4 regions of the Kurthia sp. ISK08 genome follow, and region 1 is predicted to be linked to each of the others. Evidence: riboswitches for the same ligand, from Rfam matches in the RefSeq annotation. Region 1 holds a riboswitch; each other region holds the start of a gene.
What was found. A riboswitch is a leader RNA that binds a small molecule or an ion and turns the genes downstream of it on or off. The one in region 1 is predicted to bind cobalamin.

Region 1 (8,303 bases):
GGTTAATCGCTGGCACATCTTCACCAGGTGCTAAAAAATCAACCCGTCCTTGATGATTTGAAAAACTACTAATATCTTGATAACGATTAATCGCTCCAACACTGACCACTTCTTTATAACTTGCTGGATAACGAACCTTTTCATAGTAACCATCATTGCCTGTAGAAGCGATCATTAAGATACCTGCTTTATTTGCCTTTTGGATGACTTGATGTAGTGCTGTTAAATCATTCGGAAGTCCAGAAGATAAGTTAATGAAATCGATTTGATGATCAATCGACCACTGAATGGCGCGTACAATATCAAAAGCAGAGCCTTTTTTTGTGCCATCTGCATATTTTAAAGCATATATTTGAACATCGGGTGCAATCCCTTGCGAAAATCCATTAAGTAGATGCGGCTTAGCAGCAATAATCGACGTAACGAGTGTGCCATGTCCTAAACCGTTATGACCGCGGTCAATCGAATCTGCTTCATTCACAGTTGTATTCGGATCGTCTGGTGCAAATACGAGGCGTTGCTTGATGGCGTGTTGCAAACTCGGTATTGTCGCTACACCGGTATCAATAACAGCTACTTTCACATTTTTCCCTGTATAAAGTGATGCAGGTGTGACAGGAATACGTAGAAGTGATAAATTCCACGTTGGTTTCGTCGGTTCATTTAATAATGTGACAGCTGTATTTTTTTCAATCGTACTATCTGGGAAAGCTTGGTGAAAAGTACGCTGTTCAGCTGTTGTAAGGTCCGTTAAGATGAGTTGTAAATCTGGCAATATTTCAGCGTTTTTCGGTAACTGTTTCTTCATATCAACTACGTCTTGATGTGGTGTAGAGATGATGACTTCTTCTGCAGCAGCGCTTATGGAAGATGTCATAACGAGACCTAGACAACAACTTGCCGCCAATAATAACCTTTTCATACCAAACCCTCCTTTAAAGTGTTGTTACTCCATTATATGAAAAATGAAGTCCTGTATTCAATAGTTGTCCTGAAAATTGAAAAAGAGCAGCGATTACTACGCTACTCTTTTAATTTAGGTCGTCTGCATGACCCCGTATTTAATTTTTAACCGTTCTAGCTTATCACCAATCGGTTTTGTAAGTAACCACAGGAAAATGACATTTGAAATCATATACGTAATAGTGAATGGAATCGCTGTGATGATTTTAGAACCATACACAATCCAACTAAAGCCGTTACCAAGCGATAAAACCGTCCAAATATCCATAAGCATCGAATACATGATACCTGAGAAAATCCCGTAAAACAGTAATGAGATTTTTGATTCCATCCAGTTCGTTTTACCGAGTAATCCAGCAATGTAGCCGAGAATACCAAGCGTGAACATTTGAAAAGGTGTCCAGGGACCTTGACCGAATAAGATATTCGACGTAACAGCAGATACAGCCCCTGTTAGAAAACCAGCTTCTGGACCAAGCTTAAAGCCTGTAATCGCAACAAGCGCTGTCATCGGTTTAAATGCTGGGATAAAGGCGAATGCTGCACGTCCTGCCACCGTAATTGCCGACATCACTGCGATAATTAATACTTCTCTCGCATCGGGTTTTCGTCTTTCAAATGATAAAAAGAAAGGAATACAAGAAAATACCATGACAAACATGGAGATTAAATTGTATTTTCCATCTTCTAATAAAGTCGCTCCAATTAAAATCCCAATAGGAATAATCACAAAAAAGATAATGAGTGAAATGACCTTTTTAGACATGTGTCATCACCTCTTGTAGAGATTGACAACGTGCAATTAACTGCTCTGTCGTTACAACATCTTCAAATAATTGACGACACATACGATTCGTCGCAGTCGTATAGAAGTGATTACCACTGTAAAAGGCAGCTGGTGTTCCTTTTGCGACGATTTCACCGTCAAAGAACATCGCACAAGACGTTGCATGTTCAGCCGAGAATTCGACATCATGCGTCACCATTAAAATTGATGTCCCTTGACTTTGTAAGTCATGTAGAATACGAGCTAATACTTGTTTAGATTCACCGTCTAGCCCCTTCGTTGGCTCATCTAGTACTAAGATTTTTGGATTTTTAAGTAGTACTTTTCCAAGTGCGACTTTTTGCTGCTCACCACCGCTTAAATCATATGGATGTTGAGCAAGTAGATGGCGAATTTGAAGTAAGTCAATTACGCGATCAATAGCTGCTTGATCTTTTGACATCATGGCGAGTTCAAGTTGCACTTCTTTTTCGACAAGCAATGTTGTTGGATCTTGTGGTAGCATCGAAATCATACCTTGATACAATTCTTTTTTTGCATATTTTTTAAGTGGCTTGTTAAAGATTGTTACTTTTCCGCGATGCGGTTTTAATAGCCCCGTTATTAAGCCGAGTGTTGTGGATTTACCCGTCCCGTTTCCACCAACAATACTTAGAAATTCACCTTGATGGAGCTGAAAATTCAATCCTCGAATTAAATCTTCTGCATGACGGTCATAGCGAAACCATACATCTTGTACATCTAGTACGACTTCACCAGAAGGCTCTGCTTCTTGAATTTGTTTATGGTCTTTTTCGTAATGCTTTTCAAGCCATGTGCGTCCGTCACGAATCGTTAAAGGTGTTTCATCTGATTGCTTGAGTGCATGATGTACACGAAGCGGTGTTGGCAAACCAAGCAACATTGGATGATGTGCATCAACATGACGTAAACGTGTAGCCGCTTTAATGGGTGTATCATTTGCAATAATTTCACCTGCATCTAAAATAATGACCCGATCTGCAATCGGATATACTTCCTCTAATCGGTGTTCAACCAGCACAATCGTTAAACCGAGTTCTTTATTGAGCTTTTGAAGTGTTGCGATAAATTCACTCGCTGCAATCGGGTCGAGTTGTGATGTAGGTTCATCTAGAATCAGTAGTTGTGGTTGCATCACCATAATACTCGCTAAATTGAGCAGCTGTTTTTGACCACCTGATAAGTCTGTTGTATTTTTTCGGAACCATGTTTGAATACCGAAGAAGCTTGCCATTTCAGCAACGCGACGACGGATTGTCATAGAATCGTAACCCAGATTTTCAAGACCAAAGCTCAATTCATGCCATACTTTATCCGTTACAATTTGTAGTTCAGGTTTTTGAAGTACATAACCGATTTGACTGGCTGCTTCACGCTGAGGCAAGTCTTGTAAAGCGACACCATTGAAATGAATCGTTCCAGACATTTGACCATGTGGCGTTAATTCACGTTTTAAATGCTTTAATAATGTACTCTTACCACATCCTGATGTTCCGCATAATACGACGAATTCACCTGCTTCAATTTCAAGAGAGATGTTTTTTAAAGTTGGTTTTGTTGCAAGTGGGTAACTAAACGTTAATTGATTGATTTCAATGAGCGCCATTTGAATGCCTCCAGTACTTCAATAAAAATAGGTAGTGACACGAGTATACCATAACTAATCGTCATGAAAATCATCGAACCGTCCCATACGATTGGTGAGAACGTTGGATAGTAGTAGAATTCGTTCCAACCGAAATAGCTACATAGCAGTTGCATGATAAATAAAATGAAAATACCGCTGAGTGCAATCCCATCTAATCGATCAAAGCGAAATAATGAAAAAGTTGAGCGCCCCTTTAATCCGTAGCCGCGCGCTTTCATCGAATCAGCTGTTTCAATTGCATTTTCTAAAGCCCACGAGATAAGGATGGATAAAATACGAGTTCCAGCTTTAATACGATGCCAAACCGAACCTGAACTAGGGTCCATGCCAATCGCACGTTGCGCATACATAATCTTCTTAATTTGATGACCGAATAGAGGTACAAGGCGCATCGTTAATGAGATTAGTAATGCCACAGCAGGGGATACTTTCGTAAATAAATATAAAAATTTATCAGATGTCATGACCGCATTAAATGCACTAAACCAAAAGATAATGGCGATTAACATGATAGAAGCAGCAAATCCATAAACAATAGCTTCGACTGTAATCGGTTGTTCGTTGATATAGAGAATCGCTGTTTCGCCTTCATGAATGAGTAAAGGGTTTAAAATAGCTGCTACCAACATGAATGGAAGCAGCCATTTAATCGATTTCAAAAAACTTTTCTTTAATAAAAGAAAGCTTGTGACAGTTGCACCCGTAAAACTAATCATAAGAAGAATAGGATGCATGTAAAACATCGTTAAACCAATAACAGCGAAAAAGTAACTGAAAATAACGAGTGGGTGAAAATCATGAAGTGATTTCATCTAACTACCACCCTAAGTCCGTTCCACCATTAGTTGTATATTGCAACTCAATGCGGTCACCATCTTCAAGTTCATAATTACCTACGCCAACAGGTGCCTTTCCACCGTTAACTGTATACATCCAGCCACTTAATGAACCTGCTTGTTTTTCGTTTATATGATTAATCCCGATAATATAAATACCGTACATTGGATTTTTTTCGTAATTAATATAAATACCGTATTTTGAACGTAGTTTTGAAATGGCATCCCAAGCTGTATCGCCTTCTTTAACTTCAATTTTTGCGTTATTTAATAGTACACCACTTGCTGGTACATATTTTTCACTTTGTAGGTTTTTCGGTAATAGCTCATAATGATCAGGATTTAGTAATGTGCGCATGCCAATTGTAATCGTTGCATATTCTTTTTTCGCTGGTTTTTCTACAGGTTTTTCAGGTGTTGACGGTTTTGGTGTCGATGGCTTCGGTATAGAAGTCGTTGTCTCTGGTTTTTTCGTTACCGTCGTTTCTTTTTTCGGTTCGTCTTTTTTGACTGGTTTTTCTGTTTTTGTTGGTTGTTCTTTAGAGGTATTATTAGATGTTGTTGTTTCCTTTTTTGCCTCTGGTTTTTGTGTTTGAGATGGTGTCGATGTTGATTTCTCCACTGTAGAAACGGACGAATTCGTTGACGTTGTCGTGTCGTTTTCAGATGTAGCAGCCACTTCTTTCGTTACAGAACCTTTATCATCTTGCGCCGTTTCTTTTGTTTCTTCTTTTTCTTTTGCTTTTTTCTGTTCTTCGTCATTTAGAACAACGACTTTTTTTGCTTCTTCCTCTTGCTCATTTTCATATTGCTGTGCGGTTTGCACTTTACAGCCTGTTAAAAGTAAGGTTGCAGATAGCGCAAATAGTATAATTTTACTTTTCATGTTGTCCCTCCTTTTAAGATAGCAATAGGGCTGTTCCAAGATTTACATCTTAGAGCAACCCTTATTCGCTATGTGTAAATCTTATTTACTTTTTACTGTAACTGTAACGGATTTACTTGTGTAATTTGATTTTTTCGCATACACTTTTACTTTTGTTTTTTCTTTTAATGTTGGTACTTTAATTGAGAAAGAACCTGTTTTTGTGCTGGCAGTTGCTTTATATGTTTTGTTTCCAATTTTTGCATATACTGTTGCACCTTTTGTTGTTGATCCGGTTACTTTTTTAGCGCCTTTTACAAGCTTACTTACTTTTGGTGTTGCAGGTGTTAAACGATCAGCCACTTTTTGTGTAATGGCTTTGCTCTTATTACCAGCTAAGTCAGTTACATAGAATTTCACTGTCGCATTGGCTTTGAACGCAGTTTTTACTGGATATGAGAATTTACCTTTTGCATCTGCTTGAACTGCTGCTAATTTTTTCGAACCATTATAGATTGTAACCGTTGCATATGGTTCTGTCGTACCTGAAATTGTTTTTGTTGTGTTCGCCACTTTTGTAACACTTAATGATTTTGGTGCAGTTGTATCATACTTTAAAGAAGAAGCTTTTGCATCTGCTAAATCAAAGAATGTATTTTTATCTGATGCATAACGATCATACGCAACAAGACCTAACATTGCACTTGTTGTTGCAAATAGTTGTGGACTTTTTTGATCTGGTGTTGTTTTAAAACCACCTGTTTTTGCATCAAAGTTTAATAACATATTTGACACAGCCCAGTGACCATTTTTAATAAATGAACGTGCTGTTTTTGGATTAATGCCATTCTCTGTTAGAGCGATGACCACTTGAGCTTGTGAATCGACACTATTACCGCCCCATGGATTATAACCTGCAACATCTGTTAATTGGCTTGACATATAATCTAAACCTTTACGAATTGACGCTTTGACAGCTGGATCTGAATCATAGTTCGCAAGTGCGCTTAACACCATCGCAGCCATGTCGACACTCACGCCATTTTCAACATCTTCAGCCCAAGAGAAGCCACCATTTTCAAATTGTGTACTTACTAAATAATCAACCATAGATTTACGTGAGAAATCAGCGTATTTTGCACCTGCTGGGAAGCTATAATCTTTCGCTTCTAAAGCACGTAATACATATAAATAATCTGTGATGTATAAACTTTTCGCTGCTTTACCTGCTACTAATTTATCACCTAATAAGTTAATTAAGTTATAACCCGCAACATTTTTCGGATCTTTACCGATTGCAGTAATCGCTAAAATTATTTTTGATAATGCGCCTGGCGAACCACTAAATTGACCTTTTTGCTTCTTTAATTCACGTTCAACATCTTTATAGAATGTTGTGTAGTAATCTTTACTTACAGCGTAATTTGAACGCGCAAAATTAAGTACTGCATCTGAACTTTGGTAAGTTGGTGTTGATACATCTGGTAATGAATAATAATAGTTCGATGTTGCTTTTAATGTATTCGCTACATCAACTTTTTTAACTGTTGGTACTTTTGCTTCTGCTTGTAAAGCCGTTGCTGGTACAGCTGAAACGACTAAAGCTGCTGATAATGTTGCTGGAATCACCCATTTTGATTTAAACATAAAAATAACCCCCAAATTGTTTTGATTTGGAGGATTAGCTAACACGAAAAGCTCACGTTCTAAAGACATGAAGAATTATGTAACAATATTTATACTTACGTGCGTCTAATCCACCCCTCGAAGATTGAAACGAATGATGAAAGCAGGTCTCCTGGCTCTATGATCACATTACTTTGACAACTTCCCGTATAAACACAGTGTTTATATGTCATTTCATCCCATATTACAGTAGCGGGGCTGCATCGGATTTTCACCAATTTCCCTATTATCTAGCCTAAAACTAGCACTCTCATCTGAAAGAATATTCAATTATCTTAATAGAAAGTATTCCATACTCTATAAAAAAAGTAAATAACTTTTCATAAAAGAAGGTCTTAGGACATACAAAAACCTCTACTTTACACATTAAGTGGAAAATAGAGGTTTAATACCTAGCTAATCTCTTGAATTGTGGCGTCTCTCTTATACTCATTAAATGCATACAATTGCTCCTCTGTTAATTGTTTGACATATAAATGGTAATTCATCGACTCCAACCCATAATTTTCGCAAGCCTGACAATATATTTGATAACCTTCCATAAAGTGTTCCATTGAACATCTCTCCTTTTGTTATATAACAGTTTTATTTGTTGTACTTAATATATAACAGATGAAAAAAGATGTCAACTCATTTTCTGAAAATTCAACGAAAATATTTGGTTTACATAATAATATTATTTTTGAAACAAAAAACACCTTGAGATGACAAGGTGTTTCCACGACAAATGAGTCTGTATAGTTTAAGACAAATGAGCCTTTATTGATTCGGTGTAATCGCAAATGAGCGTACGGGAAAACCAGATGCTTTTTCAGGTTTAGCCACGATATTAAAGATAACTGCCCCTTTTGCCGGAAGTTGATCTAAATTCGTTAAAAGTTCGACTTGATACGTATCTTGTTCTAAAACGAAATACTCTGCGGCTAATGAGCCATGTTTTCGATATTCTTCACTCGAATCTGTATCAAATGTTTCATGACCAATCGCTTTAATGCCTCGTTCTTTGAATAAAAAAGATAATACTTCGACAGACCAACCTGGCACATGAGCCACGCCTGCTTCATCAATATTATTAAAGATATCATGGTCGGGCCAGCGCTTCGACCAGTCTGTGCGTAATGCGACAAATGAGTCGGCTTCAATGATGCCATTTTGATCCTCAAATGAGAGGATGTCTTCAATCGTTACCGTGTGACCTGGATTCTTTTGTACTTGAGCTGTAATATCTACAACAATAAGTGGCAGTACTAACTCCTGAAGATGAAGTTCCTCGATATAGCGTGTATCTCGTACAAAGTGTATCGGTGCATCAAGATGTGTTCCATACTGACCTGCAAAAGAAAATTGTTGTGCAAAAAAGCCATCATCATGTGTAAAAAGTGTATCGAATTTTGCTGGATTGAATGCATGGAAGTGAGGTGACTGGCTATTAAAGGTATGTGTCAAGTCCACCCATTTCTGCTTTTTCAATGTTTGTAATGCTTGTAAAACATCTTG
Region 2 (8,303 bases), on a different contig from region 1:
CCTTTGTTCAAACGAGCGATTTTCTTTTGCATAATCGTAATCGGTCTAAATAGTCGATTCATAAAGATAAGCTGTATTAAACAAACAACAAGTAAAAGAACAACTAAAATAATAATCGTTGTTTTAATTTTATTATATTCGCCTAAAAGATATGCGTTAGCATCAAAGTCTATTCCGTAATAGGCGAACATTTCACCATCTTTATTAAATAAAGGCTTTAAGACCGTAATCCATGTACCAAAACGATCGGTATAAATTTTAGAGTATGTTTGTTTTTTCGTTATTTTCATCTCAGCAATGGCATCGGCAATGACTTGTGGTTGTGTATAAAAGTCACCAATTAATAAGTCCGATTTTTCAAAGGCTTCCATGAGGAATGTTGGGCCTGAGATGACACTTGTTTGACTCCCATTACGCAACTCGACACCAAATAAATAGCCTTGAGCAACTTGCGGTTGGTAATTGGCTAATTTATCAAATTTTGCAATCATTTTTTTTTGTAGTTCTTCATCTTGTGTTGCAACAAGTTTTTCGACATCCGATGTTAATACTTCTTTTGACCATGCTTTCATCGTACGTTCTGAATCTGTAGAGAGACGACTCACTGTTGCATTCATATTCATGTAGTAGTTAATGGAAGTAATGATTAAAGAGACTAAAATCGTAATAATCGATGCAAATAAAATACTTTTAGATTTTAATGACAAATATTTCATTGAATCTCCCTTGTCTCGTGGAATAATAATATACATAACCATACCACTTTATACTAAAGAAGTTAATACTTTCGGTTCAATTTTCACTAATTAAAATAAAACAAAAAGTGTACAAATAAAATGATTAGCATGGTACATATTACTTTACGAAATTGATAGGATTTGATGCATACAAAAGATTTATAAGCATAAAAAGTAAAAACCCTTAGAATAATACATAATTCAATCATTCTAAGGGTTCTTTAGTTTTAAATTATTTTATATTAAAAATTTGAGGTGAGTTAAAGTGAAATAGGTTGTTTTTTAATCTGGCTTCTTAATTGCTTTGCAGCACTTACCATATTTTTTAGTGCGTCAACGGTTTCTTTTTCGCGACGTGTTTTAAGTCCGCAGTCTGGATTAATCCAAAATCTTTCTTTTGGAATGATATTCAAACTATCTTCTAAAATCGTATACATTTCTTCTACACTCGGTACCCGTGGACTATGAATATCATATACACCTAAACCAATACCATATGGATAAGGTGTATGTTGCAATGAGTGAATTAATTCACCGTGACTACGTGAAGTTTCTAGTGAAATAACATCTGCATCTAGTGCAACAATCGGTTCAATAAAATCATTAAATTCACAATAGCACATGTGTGTATGAATTTGCGTACTTGGTTGAACGGCAGCTGTAGCTAATTTAAATGCATTAATTGACCAATCTAGGTAATCTTGTTGACGCGACTGTCGTAATGGTAAACCTTCTCGTAAGGCAGGTTCATCGACTTGAATGATTTGGATACCACTTTTTTCGAGTGCAAGAATCTCTTTTTTAAGTGCAAGTGCAATTTGGATAGCGACTTTACTACGTTCGATGTCATCACGTACAAATGACCAATTTAAAATGGTGACCGGTCCTGTTAACATTCCTTTGACTAAACGATCTGTTTGTTCTTGAGCATCTGTTGTTTCTTTAACAGTCATCGGTTCAAGCCATTCAATATCGCCATAAATAATAGGGGGTTTTACACAACGCGAACCGTAAGATACAACCCAAGCTTTTTTAGTAAATGCAAAACCAGCTAGTTTTTCTCCGAAATATTCCACCATATCTGTTCGTTCAAATTCACCATGAACTAATACATCTAAATCTAAATCTTCTTGAATTTTAATCCAGCGATTTGTTTCTGCACGTAATTGAGTTTCATAAAGCTCTGTTGAAATTTCTTTTTTACGCCATTGCGAACGTATTTTTTTGATTTTTTCTGATTGTGGAAAGCTTCCAATAGTTGTTGTTGGAAAATCAGGTAAGTGTAATCTGTTTTTTTGTGTAATAATACGTTCTTCGAAAAGCTGTGAACGATTAAAATCTTTCTTGTTAAGTTGTTTGATTTCTTGTGCAACAGTCGAGTTATTCCGAGATACATCGGTAGCAAGTTTTTCAATAACCATTAAATTTTCTTTTATTATAGATGGGGTTTCAAAAGATTGATTACGAATATAATAAGTGATATGACGCAATTCATCTAATTTTTCATCTGCAAATGCAAGTGCATTATATAAGACAGTTGGCAATGCTTTTTCAGCAGCGGTTGTGACAGGTGAATGTTGCAAATTACAAGAAGGTTGTAGCCACAATGCTTTTGGCGAAACTAATTGTAAGATAGCTTCAACTTTTTGTGTGACCTCTTTTAAAGGGCTGACCCAAATATCACGACCATTAATAATACCAGCAGCTAATACTTTATTTCCTGGGAAACTGTATTGCTTGATTGCTTGTAAATTATCTTTGTATCCATGAACAAAATCCAATCCAATACCTGCTACAGGTAGTTGTACAATTCTTTCGTATTGTGGAATTGCTTCAAAATAAGTGGAAATCATTAAATTCGCACCTGGTACATGATCAGCTAATTGTTGATAAATCACATCAATTAATTGTAGTTGTTCTTCGTCTAACTCTTGCGTGAACATTGGTTCTTCAAGTTGAATCCATTCAGCTCCTGCATCTACAAGTTGTTGAATTACTTGTTCGTAAAGTGGTAATAGTTGCAAAATAAAAGATGCGACTGTTTTTTCGCAATAGCCTTTTGTTAGCTGAATAAAAGAGTATGGACCAATAAATGTTGGTTTTGGAGTTGTTGATAATACAGATTTTGCTTCATTGAATAAATCAAGTAAGTAGTTGTGTCCTAATGATAGTTTTTGTTGTTCGTATTCTGGAACGATGTAATGATAGTTCGTATTAAACCATTTCGTCATTTCGCACGCAATTGTTGTGTCTGAGCCACGTGCCATCGCATAATATGTTTTCAATGAAGGTTCTGATTCTAATGTATGATATCTCTCGGGAATTAGACGGAACATAAAAGCTAAATCTAGCATACGATCATAATAAGTAAAGTCACCGACTGTTATTTGTTCAATTCCTTTATCTTGTTGTTTTAGTAAATTTGCTATGCGTTGATTTTTTAATTCTTTTTCAAATTGACTTTCTGAAAGTTGTTGATTCCAAAATTGTTCTACTGTTCTTTTCCATTCGCGGTTTTCACCAATATATGGATATCCAATCGTTGTACTTGATACAGTTGTCATTATAAAAACCTCCTTTTGAATTTACATAAACCAAAATAAAAAGACTATTTCTTAAAGGAAATAGTCTGAAGCGTTATCTATGCATACTGAAAAAGAGGATAATTTCCCCGTCTATGCGCACAGAACACCACCTATCTCCACGTAGGTATTTGGTGTGTACTAGAAGATGGCTGGTCTCCTGACTTATGTTCAACATTTTTCAAGCCTTCCCATTAAAGAACAGTGGCGTTGTTTGAAAAACTCCCAATTACAGTTGCGGGACAGTGGCGAATTTACATCGCTCTTCCCATTTAAACTTATTTTCATAAGTACCATTTCTTACACGTTATGTAATTAGAGATTACTATAACATAAAAATATTAGAATAAAAAGAAAAAGAGGAATATTCAGAAAAATATACAACTATTTCATCTGAGAGATTTAATTATTAGAAAGAAGTTAGGAAATAAAAAAGTAATGTATTTTAAACACGAAGAAGTGAACCAATAGGAACGTGTAGAAAACCACCTTCAGCAAAAATAGCTTGAGCTGAAAATTTTATAGGAAAGTAGTGATTAGAAGTTTGAATTTATATCCACATGCTACTGACTTAATGTAACGGAGAAAAAGAAGAATTCTATACGGTTTTCAGGTAGCACTTCAGTTTGAAGAGGATGAGACATAACTGTGAAAATATCATCTTATATGAGCATGAAAAATCGGAATCGCGCTATGGCGAGGTTCCGGTTTTTCGTTGCGAACTCTAAAAGAGAAAAATGAAATGTTTTTTCTCACCCTCTTTTCTTCTGATGAATATTTAGTCATTTAAAAACTACATCCCAATTTTTAGACATATCTAAAAATTGGAGATGTAGTTCAATCATACTTTTATAAGACTTCAGCTTCTTGAAACACCTTGCTTTGCAAATAGGTTAGTTTTTTTGCCATGACTTCCGGTTTCTCTTTGAAATCTTGATTCATCCAATAAATAAAAAAGCCAAGACTTGCATATGTTGAGTAGTAACTAAGAGCAGGTACCTCAATCGGTAAGTCATCTTTTAGTGCAATCTCTTTACCGGTTAGTTGTACGAGGCTGTCACAAAAACGATTTTGAGAACCAGGCAGCATCTCTCCTTTAATAATGAGAGAGAAAATGAATTGATTTTGATAAATATATTCAAAAATAGCTAAGTGGAGTCGCTCATCTGTAGATGAAATTTTCCCCAGTGCTTGGTAACTCTCTCTAAAGTAGGTTAGTAGTTCTGTAAGATAATCATCAAAGATTGTGCAAAGAAGGTCATCTAAATCTTTATAGTGAGAGTAGAATGTAACACGATTACATGTAGCTTGCTGTGCAACTTCCGTTACTGAAAGTGAACGTAAATCATGTCCTTCTTTTAAAAGATGGATGAGTGCAGCTTTTAATTTTTTCTGTGTGCGTAAAATTCTACGATCTTGTGAAGAAGACATCAAATCATTCCTTTCATAATGTCATTATGCCATTATTTCCATTTAACAGAAAGTTTATAATTACCTAAATTAGGCTATGTGTGAACAAGTTGTGTTATAATTAATTTAAAATTAAATAGTTTATTATTAAAATATTTAGCGCTTTTCTATTGACAGTATGCATGAAAGTTTGTTAATTTACAAGTGTAGTTTATTTCTGAAAGATTTTAAGGAGGAGTTTTATAATGGCTCGTTTAGAAGGTAAAGTAGCAATTATTACAGGTTCAGCTCAAGGTATGGGAGCTGCACACGCAAAAAAATTCATTGAAGAAGGCGCTAAAGTCGTTCTTACTGATTTAAATGAAGAAAAAGGTAACGCATTTGCTGCAGAACTTGGCGAAAACGCTATTTTCGTAAAACAAAACGTTGCAAACGAAGAAGATTGGAAAAACGTTGTAGCGAAAGCTGAAGAAGCATTCGGTCCAGTAAACGTACTAGTAAACAACGCTGGTATTACTATGGCTAAATCAATCACTGATACTTCAGTAGAAGATTACCGTAAAATCGTTGAAATCAACCAAGTTTCTGTATTCTTAGGTATTAAATCAGTTGTTTCTTCAATGGAAAAAGCTGGTCAAGGTACAATCGTAAACATTTCTTCACTTAACGGTTTAGTTGGTGGCGCTGTAGGTTACACTGATACTAAATTTGCTGTACGTGGTATTACAAAAGCAGCAGCTCTTGAGTTAGCTCCTAAAAACATCCGCGTAAACTCTGTACACCCAGGTGTAATTGCTACACCAATGGTTGTTCAAGAAGATACTAAAGCAGCAGTTGAAGCATTCTCTAAAATGATTCCTATGGGTCGCGTAGCTGAGCCAGAAGAAGTTTCTAACTTAGTTCTTTACTTAGCTTCTGAAGAATCAAGCTACTCAACTGGTTCAGAATTCATCGTTGATGGCGGTATGTCAGCACGTTAATTCGTTTTACCAAACATTTATAGCTTCTATTGATTTTCTCTTATTGTATCTTGAGGTATTAGCAGGTAGAGAATCTTTAAAAGGAAGGATTGCGCATTGGCGTAGTCCTTCTTTTTATATAAAAATAGGTGTTTGACATGAGGATAAGAAGTCGTTATATTTATGTGGAACCGGTACCATATGAGTTTCAGAGGAGATGAAAAGATGCCGACAATTCGAGATGTAGCAAAGGAAGCGGGTGTATCTTCATCTACTGTTTCACGTTATCTAAATAAAAACGGGTATGTGAGTGAAGAGGCAAAAAAGTCGATTCACGCAGCAATCGAATTACTGCGTTATCGACCTAATGAAATGGCACGTTCACTTGCGACGAAAAAAAGCCAAATGGTGGCTTTGCTTGTGCCAGATATTACGAATCCTTTTTTTACAGAGTTAGCAAAAGAAATTGAAGAACAAGCCTATCAATACGGCTTTACAATGATTCTTTGTAATATTGGAAATGAACATGAAAAAGAAAAACAAATCATTGAACAATTGCAACAGCAGTATATTGCAGGATTATTTATTGCGACAAAGCAAATAGAAGCGAGTTACTATGAAAAGTTGCAAATTCCCATGGTCGCTGTAGACCGCGTTTTATCAGAGAAGATTCCGACAATCAAGACGGATCACTTCCTCGGAGGTCAAATAGCTTGCCAACACTTGATGGCTTGTGGTGTAGACAATGTACTATGTATTCGAGCATCGAGTGAAGAGGATGTTGCAAATGAACGAATAGCAGGCTTTTATTCTTGCGCACAAACATTACAAATTGAAGAAGTGATTAGTGCATATGAAGTGGAAGCGACAAAAATTTTGGTGCTTGAAAAACTACAAAATCGAACATATGAAGCAATCTTTGCAAGTAGCGATGCAATGGCAATTGACACGTTAAAAGCGATTCAACAAATGAATTTACGTATTCCAGAAGATATTCAGTTGATTGGTTATGATGGTATTCGCATGACAGAATGGACGACACCTACGATTACAACGGTTGCACAACAAATTACGCAAATTGGACAAAGAGCTGTTCGCTGTTTATGGAAGCAAATGCAAAATGAAGACATTCTAGAACGTCACCAACTTGTAGCACCTATTTTAATAAAAAGAAATTCAACTAAAGGAGAATAAATATGATAACAGTCATTGGTAGTATTAATATGGATATTGTTGTAGAAACAAATCTATTTCCGAAACAAGGAGAAACCGTTTTAGGGGAGAGTTTTCACACTGTTCCAGGAGGTAAAGGAGCAAATCAAGCGGTGGCAGCGGCTCGATTAGGTGCGCATGTACATATGGTAGGTGCACTAGGTAATGATGCTTTTGGACAAGTGTTACGAAACTTATTAAAAGTAGAAAGCGTACAAGATCAGTTTGTAGAGACGACATCCACTGCTACAGGAATTGCCAATATTATTTTATTCGAACAAGACAATCGAATTATTGTAGTACCTGGTGCAAATCACGATGTTACAAAGGAGTCAATTGATGCAGCGCGTGAGCAAATTGCCAAGAGTGAGTTAGTCATTATGCAATTAGAAATTCCACAAGAAACGGTAGAATACGCACTTGATGTGTGCCAAGAATTAGGTGTAAAAGTACTGTTAAATCCAGCGCCAGCAGAGAATTTTAAAGAAGAGTGGATGGACCGTGTCGCATACTTCACGCCAAATGAAACAGAATGTGCAGATATTTTTAAAGACGATGTAGAAAATGCGCTTGAACGTTATCCAAATCGTCTGATTGTGACACTAGGAGCAGATGGTGCACGTTACTATGATGGTGAAAAACATGTGATTGTGAAAGGTTTTAAAACAGTACCAAAGGATACAACAGGTGCGGGGGATACATTTAATGGTGCTTTTGCTTATGCTCTAACTACAGGTGTAGGAATCACAGAAGCGGTTAAATTTGCGAATATCGCTGCTTCTTTATCTGTTGAAAAGTTTGGCGCACAAGGCGGTATGCCAAAGGTGGAAGCAGTGCAAGCCCGCTTAAAAGAAGCAAGATAGATGAGAAGTGATGAGGATTAACCTCGTCACTTTTTTATATTAAAAAATAAAATCTATATTCTTATGATAATAAAGTTATAATATTTTGTTGAATCTTTTGTTATATAATAATTGTCAGAGGTGATGATAAATGGAATACAAAAAAGTTTGTTTAATTAAGAAAATTATACTATTTTTAATGCTAGGAGTAATAACGTTGTCAGCCTTCGCTACAACAGCAAGTGCAGAGTTAAATGATGATTCAGCACATAACGCAAAATATAAGTGTACGTTAGTCATTGATAAACAAACAAACGATACAACATATGCTAAATGGGGCGTGAATTATAAAAAAGGCAAAACATTTAAATATGCTCTTGGTAAAGGTGAGGTTTGTGTTCAAGGGAAACAAGGTGCTGTAAAGGGATATTATTATAAAGATAAATATGAACATTATGGAAATGTTGTAGCAATTTATAATAATTTTGTTAAGTACTCAGGTGAAAAAACGTACTTACCATCTTTGGGTTTAAAAATTAACGGGAAAAAAGTAGATGGTTT
Region 3 (8,303 bases), 300 kb from region 1:
GCTTTCACTGTAATTAATTCGGGATCTCCTGGACCTACCCCTAAGCCGAACAATGTTGCCATCTTAATTTTCCCCCTTGCTCGCTGTAATAATAAAGATTGGATTGAGTGGAACAAAACGTGTCATATCCAAAATCGGCTTACTGCGTGCGATTTGCGCTTGGATAATATGTACGTGTAGACCCAATTCTTTAAAGATCTCAACGGCCTTTGCTAAATTTTCAATTGTTGTCGCATTTAAAACGATGCGCCCACCTTCATTTAAGCGCTCTGAACAAATCGTCAATAAATCACGAATATTTCCGCCTGTACCGCCTAAAAAGACCGCATCTGGATTCGGAAATTCGTCTAAACGCTCAGGTGCTTTCCCATGAATTGCCGTCACATCTACGCGGAATTTCTTCTGATTTTCAAGACAGTTTGCTAAATCAGGCTCATTCTTCTCAATTGCATAGACTGCTCCTTCTTTTGCAATACGCCCTGCTTCAATCGCCATCGAACCTGTGCATGTGCCAATATCCCAAATAATCGAATCTGGCTTCACATTTAATTGTTGAATGGATAATACACGAATCTCTTTTTTCGTAATCAGCCCTTTATCTGGCTTGCGCTGTGAAAATTCCTCATCTTCAATACCAAGCGGCCATACGTGCGGTGTTTCCTGTGCGATTAAAATGACCACATTCAGTGGCGAAAATGCTGCTTCTTTCATCTCTTCTAATGTGAAATGACGACAGCGCTCCTCTGCACCTTCTAAATTTTCAGCGACAAAAGCACGATATTCATGGAAGCCAAAATCAAGTAAATACTGTGCAATGGCATTCGGTGAATTCACTTCATCTGTTAAAAGCGCCACTTTCTTTTCACCATTCATCTTTTGAGCAAGCCCTTTTATTGAACGCCCATGCAAGCTAATGACTTTTACATCTTGCCAGCTCGTTTGACAACGTGCAAAGGCAAGTTGAACAGAACTCACATGCGGATAAATCTCTAATGGCATTTTGTTCGAAAGATATTGCCCAATTCCGTAAAAAAGAGGGTCGCCTGAAGCTAGTACGACAATGTTACCTGTAGCTGCTTGAATCTGTTCCACAACTTGTTTTAAACCGCCTTTAATGACGATTTTTTGTCCTTCATATGTATCGAAAAAGGCAAGAACACGCTCACCTGCGACTAATACATCACTTTGTTCAATCCATTCGGTTGTTTGCTGGTTTAAGGTTGCTTTTCCCCCATCACCAATCCCGATTAATTTAATCGATGCTGTCAATTTGTTCAGCCCTTCCTAATTGCTCGCCCTTCATTGAATAAATGTAGGTACTCACATTGATGTTTCCTTTCACATGTTGAATCGACGCATGGCAACACGCCATGCAAAGACGATCAAAAAAGGCTTGATAGCCATGTTCTAGCATAATCTCGCCTACTTGCGAAGCCGTATTCGCATGCCTCACTTCTTCTTGTAATGCGGGCGGTACACCACTCTCTGCTGCAAGGTCTGCTAAAAACTCAAAGTTAATTGGCGCGCTTTTCGAGTGAACCATCATGACCCCTTGTGCCACTTTTGAGAATTTCCCCATCATACCGACCAATGTCACTTGCGGAATGTCATGTATTTTACAGTGCTTCAATGCATGACCGACAAAATCACCCATCTCAATAAAACATTCTTCAGCTAAATCAGGAAAAAGCGCCATCGCATAGCGCTCACTCCGTCCACCTGTCGTTAAAATCAAATGTTTTTGTCCTGCTGCATGTGCAACACTAACAGCTTCAGCAATACTCGCCATATAAGCTGCACTTGAAAACGGTACAACGGTTCCTCTCGTTCCTAAGATGGAAATACCACCGACAATTCCCAAGCGACCATTCAATGTCTTTTTCGCCAACTCCTCACCAGCTGGAACCGAGATGACGACTTTCACACCTCGCTTCACGCCGAAATGTTCGAGTGTCTCTTTCACAACTTCCTCTAACATTTTACGCGGTACAGGATTAATCGCTGCTTCTCCAACAGGCACAGGAAGCCCTGGTTTTGTTACACGTCCTACACCGACACCACCATCTAAAACGATGGCATCACCTTCAATAAAAGATACAGTCGATTCGATCAGTGCTAAATGCGTCACATCAGGATCATCTCCTGCATCTTTAATCGTGCCACAACGAACAGCCTCTCCTTCTCGTACGGTATGCTCCATCGTAAATGTGGCATATTTTCCAACCGGTAAAAAAATCGTCACCGATTCTTGTTCTTCACCCGAAAGTAAAGCAATTAGAGCTGCTTTCGTTGTTGCAGTGGCACATGCGCCTGTCGTATAGCCATGGCGCATATCTTTCGGGTCTTTTTTCTTCTTCTTTTCCATTAGTCTTGGCGATCAGCTAAAATCGAGATTGCATTTAGTGCCGCAACGGTTACCGTACTACCGCCTTTACGACCTAAATTCGTAATGAAAGGCACTTCTGTCACTTTCGATAATTCCTCTTTTGATTCAGCTGCTGACACGAAACCAACTGGCATACCAATGATTAAATCGGGCTTTGCAATTCCTTCACGAATGAGACGAATTAGTTCTAGTAGTGCAGTTGGTGCATTCCCAATCGCATAAATACCACCTTCATGTAAGCGCGCTGCTTTTTGCATCGAAATAATCGCACGCGTCGTATTATGTTCCTTCGCCATTTTCGATACATCTTCGTCTGCAATGTGACAATATAGGTCGCCACCATGTTTTTGGAATCGTTTACGACCTGAACCACTTTGAATCATCTGTACATCTGCAATCACAGGTCGTCCAGCACGAATCGATTCAATACCTGCACGAATCGCATCTGGATGAATAATGACACTTTTTCCTAATTCAAAATCGGCTGATGCATGCACGATACGACGAATAATTGACCACTCATCTTCTGAATAATCATGCGGACCATATTCTTCTAAAATCGTTTCAAAACTATATTCATAAATACGGTTCGGCTCTACTGTTAAAGGTGTGAAATCCGTATTAAAGTTGTCGGTATTAATAAATAATTCTTTTTCTTGTTGCTCATTTGTCATGATCAAATGCCTCCTATAAATTGCTCAATATCATCAAAGTTACGGAACATATTCGGATAATCCATTTTCGGACGTGCAATCAAAATCACTTCAATTCCAAGTGCTAAAGCTGTCGTGATTTTTTCATCAACCGAACCAACCTTCCCGCTCTCTTTCGTAATCATCAATGTCGTATCGTATTGTTTGTATAACGCCGTATTTAGCTCTGCTGTAAACGGTCCTTGCATCGCAATAATCTGCTTTTGCGGTAAACCAAGTGCTTCGCATTTTTCCATATTGTCAATGCGCGGTAACATGCGTGCGATTAATGTAATCTCTTCTTCACCAAGTAAATGCTTCGTGAAAATCTGTAGCGTCTTACTCCCTGTCAGCAACATCACATTCCCTTTACGCTTTTTCGCTTCAAGCGCTGCTTCTTCATATGTTTCAACAACTGTAATCAAGTCATTTTCATAATCTTCAGACATCCGTTCGTAGCGACAATACGGGACACCTGCTAACTGTGCCGCTTGTTGTGCGTTTTTTGATGCTTCTTCTGCATAGGGATGACTTGCATCGACAATGATTTGATCACCGCGTGCTGTCACTTTTTCAGCCATCTCTTCTGCTGTTAAGCGCCCCACATGTGTCGCAATTCCCTCTGCTTGCAAACTCGCAGCCGCTGAATCTGTCACTACTGTTGCTAAAACATCGTGATGGTTATTCAGTCGAACAGCTAACGCACGCGCATCACTCGTTCCTGCTAGAAAAAACATTATTGATGCACTTCCTTATGTTCGTGCGCATGGTCATGACTGTGGTCGTGATTGTGATGATGGTGGTGATGCCCATGATCATGGTCGTGATGGTGATGATGGTCGACAAATTCAGATGCATTAATACGATATGTACACGTATCGCAGTTCATTTTCACATCGCCAGCTAACGCCTCTTCAATACGCTCAATCACCACTTTTTCAAGTAATGAATGGTAGCCAAAGTATTCGCATAATGTAATATCCATATCGTATTCCGTATCATAGCGCGCTTTCCAATCAGTCATGCGCTCCATTAAGATACCTGTAAATAAGAAGTACGGTAGCATATATACTTTTTTCGCACCTAATTTTTCACAACGTGCAATCCCCTCATCCACTGTTGGATAGGTCACACCCATAAACGCAGGCTCTACATTACGCACACCAATTTGCTCTGACAATAAGCGCGCGATTTTATAAACATCACTATTTGAATCTAAATCACTACCGCCGCGTGCTACTAATAAGACCGTCGTATCTTCATCTTGTTCGTCTTTTACAAAACCACTCTCTGCTAAACGGTACTCTAAAATATCAATTAAACTTGGGTGAATGCCTAATGGACGACCATATGTAATCGATACATGTGGATACAATTCTTTCGCTTCATCAATCGCCATTGGAATATGAATTTTTGAATGCCCTGCTTGTAAAAGCATAATTGGAATCGTAATAATTTTTTCTGCGCCGCGCTCGACACACGCCTTCATTCCCTGTGCAATATTTGGACTTTCAAATTCTAAAAAACATGTTTCCACTAAAAGTTGCTCTGGTAATTGCGCTTCAATACGCTTTGCAAATTGACGTACTTCTTCATTTCCTGCTGGTAGACGACTACCATGACCTACGATTAATACTGCTGTTTTCATCTTCAACACTCCTAATCCCCACAAGGTGCAGGGGCAATTTTGATTTTTGGTGTGAGATCTTGATAAATAAAGTTTCCAATCTTCTTCACACGTTTAAAATATTTGAATAAGCGCTCATTCGGATGCGCATTTGCTTTGTATTCTTGAATAATCGATTCTACAAGAGGTACTAACTGTTCTTTGTCTAGTCCCTCAACTACAGGTTGACCCGGGTGCGCTGTCCGTCCGACAGGTTTTGCGCCGATAAAGACATCGAATGCACCTTTTCGGTAAACAATTCCGATATCATCCATCACTGCTTTATAACAAGCCATTCCGCAGCCATTAAAACCAATATTTAATGTTTTCGGTAAGCTCATTCCACCAAATGCCTCTTGCAGTGCATCTGCATATGGAATCGCATCGGCTTTTTCACCGTCACAGAAATCACATGCCTTCATTTTCACAACATCGCCAACCGGTGCGATTATGAGACCGACTTCTCGCAAACGATCGGTAATACGTTCAGGTGATGTGGTTGGAATACGAAGAATAAATTCATGGTCTGGCGTATATTCCATCGAACCTTTTTCACCCACTACTTCGGCTAACACAAGCATTTGCTGTGGTGTAATCTTCTTATTCGCTACGCCTGGGCTGACCGCAAACTCGAAAATTGCCTCCATCTTCTGGTGAACATATTGTTTCGGTTCAACAACGGTTCCACCAAGATAGCCAAGCGCTTCCTCTGCAAGTGCTAACGTATCTACTTCAGGCTTTTTCGGCTCCACTGTAGCAATCGCTTGTGGCGCGTATGACTTTCCTGTTTCCTGATCCATCGCCCATGGTTCTGCTTCTTTTTTCAAACGCTGATGCGGCTTTAACGGTTGTTTTTCTTCACCAAGTGTATATTTACGCTGATAACCACGCGGTGTAATCATCTTCCCGTCATACATGAATGTCGACGAATTCCCAATGACAACGGTCGTCAACATCCCAATATCGTATTCCAACATCTCTTGTAGCGTCGTCATCTGAATTTGCTGCGTCTCACGATAAGCACTTTTCACTAGACCTACAGGCGTATCTGGATGACGATACATCAGTAAAATGCGCTGTGCTTCCGCAATTTGACGTGTACGACGACCACTTTTCGGGTTATAAAAAGCAATAACGAAGTCTGCCATCGCAGCTGCTTCAATTCGTTTTGCAATTAGATCCCATGGTGTTAAATGGTCACTCAAACTAATCGTACAAGCATCATGCATGACGGGTGCGCCTAGTAATGATGCACATGAATTAATAGCTGAAATTCCTGGCACAATCTCAATCGGTACACCTGTTTTCTCCGTCCAACCTTGTTCAATTAACACTTCGTACACAAGTCCTGCCATACCATACACACCTGCATCGCCACTTGAAATAACGGCAACAGACTTACCTGCCTCTGCTTGTTTTACTGCTTCTTGCGCACGCGACACTTCTTCTGTCATCCCTGTACTAATTACGGCTGTCGCTGTAATTAAATCTTGAATCAAATCGACATAGGTTTTATAACCGATGACAACGTCACATGATTTTAATACTTCTACTGCACGATTCGTAATATGCTGAAAGTCTCCAGGACCGAAGCCAACGACATACAATTTTCCTTGTTGTGTCATTAAACTTCCTCCTTCACTTTTGAAATCCCCTTAATCGCTGGTGTATCTTCATTACGAACGAACGCGCCATTTTCAAATGTAATACGCGGTACAACCGTTTTTTGCTCACCTGCAAGTTGCGCTACAAAACGTGTCGCTTCTTCTTCCGACGTAATGCTATACCAATCGCCTTTTGGATAATGCACAACGACACATGCATCTTTACAACGTCCGTTACAACGTGTACGTGATGTATGAATCTGCTCATCCAAGTTACGCGCTGTAATTTCCGCGCGAATTTTTTGTGTAATCTCTTCTCCCTCTTTACGCATGCAGCTACTACCATTACAAATTAATACGTGTGATTGCACACCATTCAAATTCCAAGTTGTCATGTCTAACATCCCCCTCGTATGTATCCGAACGATCCGCTTTTGCGCAAACAAAAAACCTCTATTCTAGGCGAATAGAGGTTGAACATCCTAAAAATGAGCATAACGAAATAAACGTAGCCCAACTACTAGTTTGTCCAAATCTCTTCCCACCGAAAAGTTTGTCCGATTTTAGAAGCAGGTTTCCTGACTCAAGTGTATCCGAACGCAGTCCCTTCTCAGCAATTCGCCAATGGATCTGACTGTTTCGACACTTATACAGTAGCGGGGGCTGTAATGGCATCTCACCATTTTCCCTTTTAACCTAAAAATAATAGGCACTCCTAAAATACAATCGTTATATGTAATTTCAAAATCTTGGTTATAATCATAACCATAATTTGTCTAACTTTCAAGACACTTTTCTGAAAATTCATTTTGATAGAATATTATTAAAGTTTATTTACCTTGAAAAAACACTGAAATCTCTGCATTTATCCAGTATTCTTACATAAAAAATTTTTGTTAAAAAAAATACGTATTGTCAAAATTTAGCGTTTTATGATAAGCTTTTTTAGAAATATCAAATAATTTTAACGATTCGATGGTGTAAGTTTTTGATGAACTTACTTAAAAGGGAAATCGGTGTAAATCCGATGCTGTCCCGCAACTGTGAAGCGGAGTGTATGAACGATATGCCACTGTTCAATGAACGGGAAGGTGTTGATACATGATGAGGCGAAGCCAGGAGACCTGCCACCGAAGATTGATTTCACCCTACGAGGATAGGCGTATGAAAGACAGCTTTTTTTGCTATGTCTTTTTTAACCTATTCTATATTGTAGAATAGGTTTTTTTGTGCACATTCTCAAAGAAAAAGGAGGACGTTTGAACGTGTTGAAGAAATTATTAAAGCTAGTTTATTTTTTACCCATTCTCTTAATCGTGCCAAATCGTGCGAATGCGATGCACATTATGGAAGGCTTTTTACCGATTGAGTGGGCGATTTTTTGGTGGGCCATCTCCCTACCATTTATCATTATGGGGATTCGTTCGATTCGAAAAACTGTAAAAGAACATCCTGAAACGAAGATGATGCTTGGATTATCTGGGGCTTTCGCTTTCGTCTTATCCGCATTAAAAATCCCATCGGTTACAGGTAGTTGTTCACATCCAACAGGTGTCGGCTTAGGTACTGTATTATTCGGACCACTGGCGATGAGTGTTGTCGGTTCAATCGTGTTACTATTCCAAGCATTACTACTTGCACATGGCGGACTTACAACACTTGGCGCGAATGCCTTCTCAATGGCAGTTGCTGGTCCAATTATCGCATGGTATGTATTCAAAGGCGCTCAAAAAGCAGGTTGGTCATTCTCCGTTGCTGTCTTTTTAGCCGCAATGCTTGGTGATCTCGGTACATATACAATTACATCATTCCAATTAGCACTTGCCTTCCCATCAGAAGCGGGCGGCATGCTTGCTTCATTCGCAAAATTCGCAAGTATTTTCTCATTCACACAAATTCCACTTGCGATTAGTGAAGGTTTATTAACGGTCATTGTTATGAACTTCTTACGAAAA
Region 4 (8,303 bases), on a different contig from region 1:
AAGATTGATGAAGCAAAAACATATAAAGCAGTAATCAACGACTTCTTAGTAGGTGGCGGTGACCAATTCCCTACATTTAAAGAAGCAAAAGTAATCGATGATCTTGGTTTAGATACAGATGCATTCATTCAATATATTACAAACTTAAAAACAGTAGATGCTTCTTCTGTTGTAGAACCTCGTTTAAAAGAAGTACAATAAATTTTAAAACCCGAAATTGCGTCATATAGTGCAATTTCGGGTTTTATACTTTGACCATTCCATCTCTTTATTTTATGAATATAACAAAAAGATAACAAATATTGAAACTTCTTAACAATTTTTGCTGCTATTTGTAGTAGTTGTATTCTTTTTATTTGGTATAATTTAATAGAGAATATAAACGATTAAAAGGAGGAGATTCGATGAAAACTTATACAAAACTAGCTAGTTTACTTGCAGCTTCTTCACTGCTACTTGTTGCTTGCGGAGAGCCAGAAGCAACTCCTGAAAAGGAAGTGCCGAAAACACAGGCAGCTGAAAACACGACAGCGAAAACAGAAGATGTACAAACAGAGGATGTACAAACAGAGGCTAGTAAAAAAGAAGACACTACTGTAACATCTACTTCTTCTAAAAAAATCGAAACAAAATCAAAAGACACGGTAAAACCTATCTTACGTGATTTTTTACAAAACCAATTCAAAACAGCGAAAAATGGTATGACAGAAGGTGTTCCATTTGAGAGTGGAAAATCAGTTTATGAAGACATTACAAACAAATGGGGAAAACCCGCTACAACATTCTCTAACAATACGAACTATATTGAGTACAAAAAGAAAGGCAAAGTAACCTATGCTTTTGCTATTGGACGCGGAGATCGTGTTTATGATGTGCGTACTTTCGTAGCGCCTGATTCTTCATTTAAACTATCTGATATTACATTTTCAGATATTATAGCTGTTGGTGGTAAGCCATCTTCAACAACTTATAACGGTAAAGACACGATTTTAAATTACAAAGTTGGAAAAAATACACTTAAATTTGTTGGTCCAACAAAAACAAAAAAATTACACCATATTTCAATCTTTAATCAACGTGCTTCAGAGCCAATGGGCGGACGTGGTTAATTGATTAAAAACGAGGTCTTACCGTGCGTAGACCTCGTTTTTTAATGTAAAAAATCCTATGCGTGAACTTTCATATGTTCACTACATAGGATTTATTTATTACACGATTATTTTGTCCACTCTGCTACTTTTGTTTGGTTTTCTTTAATCCAAGTTTTTGCAGCTTGTTCTGGTGGTGTACCATCATGAATATCTAACATAACTGATTCGATATCATCTGTTGTCCAGTTAAAGTTTTTCAAAATTTTATAAGCATCTGGTGATTTCTCTTTTAGCTTTTTAGAAGCGAATGTATGAATTTGTTCTTCGCCACCATATACTTTCTTCGGATCTTTTAAGAATTTTAAATCATATTTTTGGAACATCCAGTGTGGTGCCCATCCTGTAATAACGATATCTTCTTTCTTCTTGATAGCTTGACCAAGTGCTACAGTCATCGCACCTGAAGAAGATTGTTTTAGTTTCCAATCACTTAAGTTTTTATAATCTTTTAAAGCCTTTTCTGTAGCACCCATGATGCCTGCTCCTGGCTCAATACCTGTGATTTCTTTTTTCGCTTGGTCTTTTAAATCTTCAATTGAATCAACCTTCATATAATCTGGTACAACTAAACCAATTTTAGCACCTTTTAAGTTAACACCTAAATCCTCTACTTGGTCTTTATACTTATCATATTGCGCACCATGTGTATGTGGTAGCCATCCAGCTACCATTGCATCTGCTTTGTTATTTGCGACAGCTTCCCACATCACTGCATTATCAAGTGAAGTTGTTTTGACTTTAATGCCTTCTTCTTTTAAAACTTCAGCAATAACATTTGTTGAAGCTACTTCTGTATCCCATTCTACATATGCAAGTTCAACAGTTGGATCTGACTTATCTGAACTTGAAGAGTTACCGCATCCAGCAAGGACTGCTGATAGACCAAGACCTAAAGCTAGTCCTGCTGCTTTCATTGTTTTTGAAAATTTCATCTAATTCACCCTACCCTTTTTTAGTATTGAAACTTTGTGTTAAACGATCAATTAAGATTGCAAAAATAACAAGTGCTAAACCAGCTACAAAACCTGGTCCAACGTCTGCTCTTTGTACAGCTGTTAATACTTTTTGACCTAAACCTTCTGCACCAATCATCGATGCAATAACAACCATTGATAGCGATAGCATAACCGTTTGGTTTACACCAGCCATAATTGTTGATTTTGCTAATGGTAGTTCTACGTTGAATAATTTCTGTGGTCCTGTACTACCGAAAGATTCTGATGCCTCAATTAATTCTTTTGGTACTTGCTGAATCCCTAAATTCGTAAAACGAATCGTTGGTGGGATTGAGAAAATAATGGAAGCAAACACCCCTGGTACTAAACCAATACCGAAGAATGCAACAGCTGGAATTAAGTACACAAAACCTGGCATTGTTTGCATGAAGTCTAAAACCGGCTTCATAATACTTTCAAATACTCTACTTTTTGACATACAAATACCAACAGGAATCCCGATAATAATCGAAATTAAACTCGCAAATAGTACAAGCGTGACCGTATTCATTAAGTCACTCCATAATCCTTGGTTATAAATAAACAGTAAACCAAGTACTGCGAAAATCGTTAAACCGAGTTTTTTCTTCGTTGCAAAAAATGCTAATACTGCAACTAATAAAATAAATACAATTGCTGGAACCATAAGTAAGAAATCTGTAACGGCAAGCATCATGCTTTCTGTATTCTCTTGAATTGCATCAAAGAAACCTTGTCCGTGTTCCGTAATATAATCCATTGCATTATTCGTCCATTTTGCAAGTGGCATCATCGGAATTTGATCGAGTAAATTATTCATGTGCCGTCACCTCCGCAGATGTTTCTTTTGCGAGAGCTTCAATCACTACACCGCGAATAAGAACCCCAACTAGCTGATCATTTTTCATAACAGCTACTGGTGTTTTTGAGTCTGAAATAATTGGCAACACTTCTTCTAATAGTAAATCGTGTGGCACTGTTAAAATATCTTGTTGTACACAATTGATTAAATTTGTTTGGCCTTCTTTTGCACAACGTAATGCGTCGTCTGCAGTTATGTAGCCAACTAATTGTTTTGGCGGTGTCACTGCTAATACCATACTCACTTGTTCATCTTTCATACGTTTTAATGCCATTTTTGGTCCATCATGTGCCGGATTAATCGTTACTGGTTTCACCATGATGTTTTCAGCTGTTAATACTTTAGAACGGTCGATGTCTTCAATGAAGCTACTTACATATTCATCAGCTGGATTTGTTAGAATTTCTTCACCCGTACCGATTTGAATGATTTGTCCATCTTTCATAATGGCGATTCGGTCACCAATGCGTAGTGCTTCATTCAAATCATGCGTAATAAAGATAATTGTCTTCTTCATATTTTGTTGAAGTTCTAACAACTCATCTTGCATCTCTTTCCGTATTAAAGGGTCGAGGGCTGAAAAGGCTTCATCCATTAGAACAATTTCGGCATCGTTTGCGAGTGCCCGTGCAAGACCTACACGTTGCTGCATACCACCGGATAATTGCTTTGGATATTGATCTTTGAAATCAATGAGTCCCGCGTTCTCAAGTGCTTTTTCAGCTTTGACTTTACGCTCTTCCTTTGGAACCCCTCGAACCTTTAATCCATATTCGGTATTTTTTAAAATCGTTTGATGTGGGAATAACCCAAAATTCTGAAAGACCATATTAATTGAATTTCTTCGCACTTGTCGTAATTGTGTTTTATTCATTTTCGATACATCTGCATCGTTAATGTAAATTTGCCCTGTTGTTGGTTCGATTAAACGATTAAGTAATCGTACAAGTGTTGATTTACCACTACCTGATAAACCCATAATAACGAAGATTTCACCTTCTTTTACTTCAAAGCTTGCATCATAAACACCAACAGTTGCACCTGTTTCTTTTAAAATAGTTGATTTACTTTTTCCCTTCTTTACAAGCTCTTCTGCTTGTGTAATTTTTTTTCCGAAAATTTTACTTACGTTTTCCACTCTTATTTTAGCCAAGAGCTACACCTCAATTCGTTGCGATATCAGTTTGTTACAAAATAAGTAACAACTTAACCCTAACAAAAAGTTGTTACTTATGTCAAATGTAAGCATCAAAATGCCATGTTTCCCCTGGGAGAAACATGGCATTTCCTATCATTATTTTATGTTTATGAATCCTTGTCACAACAAGGTTTATATACCTTTTAAAAAGTCGATTTATCCTTTGTATAAAAAATTTTTTACAATATCGAAAGATGCTTCATTTCCAATAAAGTATAGTACATCATTTTCTTTAATTGATGCATATGGTCCAGGTGATAATAAAATCGTTTCACCGCGACGAATCCCGACAATTGTAGCTGTCGTATTTTGCCAGAAATTTAATTCTTGAATGGTCATATCTAAATACAGGCATTCCGATGTTACAGTCACGTTGAATGGTGCAAATGGATTGAGCGAATGAAAACGATTTGTTCGCGACACTAACTCTTGTGACAGTTGTTCCAAGCGCTCTAATTCTTCTTTTTGTTTGGCGATGGATTGAAAGACATCATGCTGAATTTCATTGACTGATTGCACATCTTTTAATTGATGTACAAATTTTGCAGCTTCTTCATAAGACTTGATGAAGACGCCACTCCCCTTTGTAGCTTGAACGATTCCTAAATCTTGTAGTACTGCAATGGCACGGCGCGCCGTTTCAGATGAAACACCATATTTACTCGCTAATGAGGAACGTGCATATAGCTTTTGCCCAACCTCATATTCTCGATCTACAATCTTAGAGGCAAGGTCAGCCGCAATAATTTGATAACGCGCCTGCTTTATTTTTGTTTTTTTCTCATGTTCGGTCATTTACCGAAACCTCACTCTCCATCTCAAAATATATAGTCCATATAGTAGCACTAAATACATTGCTTTTCTATATCTTTACAAATAATTTATACATTTTTAAAGTAAACGAAACATTTTACTGTATTAAAAAGAAGGAATCACGTATAAACACGCAATTCCTTCTTCTCTAGAGTTTAGTTCTGTTAGGTCCCGTAACGAAACAAATTTTGTATTATACTATTCGGAAGTTGGGGAGTTCTAAATAGTCGTATTGAATCATTGAATGGGAATCGTAACGAGAGCACAAAAAACAGCTTCCCCACAGGAAAGCTGTCATCTACTAAAAACATAAGTAGCTAACATCAACCTATCCTCGTAGGTAAATAAAGATGCACAGTAGAATTGGCAGGTCTCCTGGCTCATGGTCACTGTGTAACAGCCCCTTCCCATCTATTTAAAGACAGTGGATATGCTTACTACACTCACATTTACAGTTGCGGGACAGCGCTGGAATCACACCAGCTTCCCTTTTAAGCGAGGCGAATTCAAGGATTCCCTCACACCAATTCAAGCACTATTGATTTACAATTTATATATTATCTTAAAATGTCTAAATTGTCAATCAAATTTCTAAATATTTGACAATATCTTCCTCAAACTGACTTGGCTTATCTTTCGATGCATAACGCGCCACGACATGACCGTCGCGATCTACAAGGAACTTTGTGAAATTCCACTTAATGCTACTACCTAAAAACCCTTTTGAATGTTCTTTTAAATACGTGAATAATGGATGCTCATCTTTACCATTTACATGAACTAATTCATGCATCGGGAACGTAACACCATATTGTAAACGACACTGTTCTGCTGCCGCTTCACCTGAATCTAATTCTTGCTTGAACTGATTTGATGGGAAGCCGAGTACGACTAATCCTTTGTCTTTATACTTTTGATACAATTCTTCGAGTTCTTTGAATTGCGGTGTAAAACCACATTTTGATGCTGTATTCACAATCAATAATACTTTTCCTTCGTACTCTTTCATTGAATACGTTTTTCCATCTTCTAATGTAACGTCTAAATCATAAATAGACATCAAAACACCCCTCAAAAATAATGTATTACTACTACTTTACCTTTTTCATCATTGTCGGAAACAATTCTTTCGTATAGTTGTAAACTTGGTCGGCTGTATATTTCTTTGAACCTTCTCCCCATATAGAGATGGCTGCACCAGAAATTTTTGACGTAGTTTGCTGATGAGATGAATTCCATCTCCCTAACGTCCAGTTCTTTTTAATATCTCGTTTCATATACTGCAGATCCGAACGAATTGAACCTTTTGATGTAAAATCTACATATAAGTAGTAATCATTATAATTATACACTGTGTGTCCTGCTTTTATTAACTGTGGCGCACTGGGACGAACTTTTTCACGATACTTCTTTTCAGTTGTACTTTCGGGTTCACCCGTCCAACTCCAAAATGTAATCGCAATCGTTTGATCTAACTTTTTTAAATCTGCCTTCAATAAAGAATCATTCCAAATCCATATACGCACATGCTTCTTTTGCAAATAACGATTCATTTGATTGAAGTAATGGATGTATTTCACATGATCTTCTTCATCATAGGCAATCTCGTCTCCACCAATATGCATCGTTTTTGTTTTCGGTAAAGCTTGTAAAACTTCACGATATAATGCTTGTACGAATCTTATACTCGACTGATTCGGTGCAATTTGATTCCACTCATCACGCACCAACTTTTTCGCTGCCTTCGGATTCGCTTTTTCATACAGTTTTAAAATAGCTCCCATATGACTAGGTGTATCAATCTCGGGTATTAATTCAATCTTCTTCTTCGCCGCATACGCTTCTAAAGAGCGCATCTGCTTCATCGATAAAAAGGTTTGCTTCGTTAATGGATTGCGATAGAGTCCGTCTTTTTGCTGCCATGATTTCTTTGCTGGCTGTCCTAAAAGTCGACTCTCTAATGCATAGTTTTCATCATCAGTTAAATGAAGATGTACATAGTTCCCGCCTGATTTTTTCACGTCATCTATATACTTCTTTAAAACATCGATTGTATAAGGGCGACGTGCTAAATCTAAATTCATACCGTATTTTTGCTCCTGCGCCTGTGCTACATTTTGTTCACTACACCCTGTTAAGCCTATAAGCATACAAATAGATAAACCAAATAGCCACTTTTTCATAAAAATCCTCCTGATGTTTCCTTACTTCTACTATCTATTATACTTGTTTTTTTAATAAATATAAGAAGTATGGTGCACCAATAATAGCGACAACAATCCCAACTGGAATACTCGATTCTGTTAAAATCGAGCGACCAATCGCATCTGCCACTAATAAGAGAATCGGGCCAATGACAATCGTCATCGGTAAAAAACGTTGATGGCGTGGTCCAACAAGTGAACGGGCAATATGAGGGGCCATTAAACCGATAAAGCCAATTCCGCCTGTCACAGATACTGCAGCTGCTGCTAGACCAACTGCTAATAATAAGAAGTACATACGCTGTTTGTTCAATGAAGCACCTAATCCTACTGCCATCGGCTCACTTAGCCCTAAAATGTTCAAATGGTTCGAACGCATTATAGTAAATGGAACGAGAATGAGTACCCATGGAAGTAGAGCCCATACAAACGGCCAATCGGCTCCCCAAACATTCCCTGCTAACCACCCTGCAATAAAGTCGACATCTGAGCGATTTGCTGAAGAAATCAGCATGACCATGATGCCCGATAAAGCCGCTGCAAATCCAACACCGACAAGAATTAATCGGAATGGTTGAATCCCACGATTTCGTTCATAAGAAAAACTATAGATGAGGAGAGCTGTTATAATCGCACTGACAAACCCAACAATCGGTAATGCATATGAAAAATTCGTTAGCTCTCCTTTTGCAAATAAGTAAAGTACCGTAATTCCAACACCTGCACCTGCATTAATCCCGATAATCCCAGGGTCTGCTAGGTCGTTCTTTGTCAATGTTTGAAGTACTGCACCAGCCACTGCTAACGCAACACCTGCTAAAATTAAAATTAAAATACGTGGTAAACGAATAGAGAATAAAATAAATTCATCTGACACTTCACCGTAACCGAAGAATGTAGCAATCACACTTCGAAAACCCATTGAAGAATAACCAACAGATAACCCTAAAAAAGCACAACAAATAACTAAAAAGACACCTATCGCTAAATAAAATGTATACGTACTCTTTTTAAGCAAAGAAACGCCCTCCCCTCTTCACTAAAATTAAGAAGAATGGTAGACCAATCACAGCAACGAGTGCCACAACAGGTGTTTCATAT

Region 2: linked by a shared signal. The riboswitch ahead of metE (5-methyltetrahydropteroyltriglutamate--homocysteine S-methyltransferase) and the one ahead of ACKVQX_RS08515 (Ig-like domain-containing protein) in region 1 are both predicted to bind cobalamin.
Region 3: linked by a shared signal. The riboswitch ahead of ACKVQX_RS06910 (ferredoxin) and the one ahead of ACKVQX_RS08515 (Ig-like domain-containing protein) in region 1 are both predicted to bind cobalamin.
Region 4: linked by a shared signal. The riboswitch ahead of ACKVQX_RS00895 (GntR family transcriptional regulator) and the one ahead of ACKVQX_RS08515 (Ig-like domain-containing protein) in region 1 are both predicted to bind cobalamin.

The regions. Positions count from the first base shown of each region.
Region 1 covers NZ_JBJXHL010000003.1:368,325-376,627, forward strand. Annotated here, with positions in the region: gene ACKVQX_RS08490 (S8 family serine peptidase) at 1-922, opposite strand, end outside; gene ACKVQX_RS08495 (ECF transporter S component) at 1,037-1,729, opposite strand; gene ACKVQX_RS08500 (ABC transporter ATP-binding protein) at 1,722-3,377, opposite strand; gene ACKVQX_RS08505 (energy-coupling factor transporter transmembrane component T) at 3,350-4,231, opposite strand; gene ACKVQX_RS08510 (DUF4430 domain-containing protein) at 4,236-5,141, opposite strand; gene ACKVQX_RS08515 (Ig-like domain-containing protein) at 5,223-6,767, opposite strand; cobalamin riboswitch at 6,891-7,073, opposite strand; gene ACKVQX_RS08520 (transcriptional regulator) at 7,199-7,360, opposite strand; gene ACKVQX_RS08525 (cyclase family protein) at 7,566-8,303, opposite strand, start outside.
Region 2 covers NZ_JBJXHL010000001.1:82,898-91,200, reverse strand. Annotated here, with positions in the region: gene ACKVQX_RS00420 (HAMP domain-containing protein) at 1-716, opposite strand, end outside; gene metE (5-methyltetrahydropteroyltriglutamate--homocysteine S-methyltransferase) at 998-3,301, opposite strand; cobalamin riboswitch at 3,452-3,632, opposite strand; gene ACKVQX_RS00410 (TetR/AcrR family transcriptional regulator) at 4,169-4,750, opposite strand; gene ACKVQX_RS00405 (glucose 1-dehydrogenase) at 4,975-5,709, shown strand; gene ACKVQX_RS00400 (LacI family DNA-binding transcriptional regulator) at 5,914-6,882, shown strand; gene rbsK (ribokinase) at 6,885-7,763, shown strand; gene ACKVQX_RS00390 (G5 domain-containing protein) at 7,960-8,303, shown strand, end outside.
Region 3 covers NZ_JBJXHL010000003.1:64,314-72,616, reverse strand. Annotated here, with positions in the region: gene cobI (precorrin-2 C(20)-methyltransferase) at 1-62, opposite strand, end outside; gene cbiE (precorrin-6y C5,15-methyltransferase (decarboxylating) subunit CbiE) at 64-1,269, opposite strand; gene ACKVQX_RS06935 (cobalt-precorrin-5B (C(1))-methyltransferase) at 1,253-2,365, opposite strand; gene ACKVQX_RS06930 (precorrin-8X methylmutase) at 2,365-3,060, opposite strand; gene cobK (precorrin-6A reductase) at 3,063-3,818, opposite strand; gene ACKVQX_RS06920 (sirohydrochlorin chelatase) at 3,815-4,726, opposite strand; gene cobJ (precorrin-3B C(17)-methyltransferase) at 4,738-6,369, opposite strand; gene ACKVQX_RS06910 (ferredoxin) at 6,369-6,743, opposite strand; cobalamin riboswitch at 6,899-7,080, opposite strand; cobalamin riboswitch at 7,308-7,495, shown strand; gene ACKVQX_RS06905 (energy-coupling factor ABC transporter permease) at 7,686-8,303, shown strand, end outside.
Region 4 covers NZ_JBJXHL010000001.1:181,199-189,501, forward strand. Annotated here, with positions in the region: gene ACKVQX_RS00870 (bifunctional UDP-sugar hydrolase/5'-nucleotidase) at 1-201, shown strand, start outside; gene ACKVQX_RS00875 (DUF4309 domain-containing protein) at 405-1,109, shown strand; gene ACKVQX_RS00880 (glycine betaine ABC transporter substrate-binding protein) at 1,217-2,083, opposite strand; gene ACKVQX_RS00885 (proline/glycine betaine ABC transporter permease) at 2,094-2,945, opposite strand; gene ACKVQX_RS00890 (glycine betaine/L-proline ABC transporter ATP-binding protein) at 2,938-4,140, opposite strand; gene ACKVQX_RS00895 (GntR family transcriptional regulator) at 4,342-4,980, opposite strand; cobalamin riboswitch at 5,346-5,541, opposite strand; gene ACKVQX_RS00900 (glutathione peroxidase) at 5,582-6,058, opposite strand; gene ACKVQX_RS00905 (family 20 glycosylhydrolase) at 6,090-7,181, opposite strand; gene ACKVQX_RS00910 (iron ABC transporter permease) at 7,219-8,220, opposite strand; gene ACKVQX_RS00915 (FecCD family ABC transporter permease) at 8,213-8,303, opposite strand, start outside.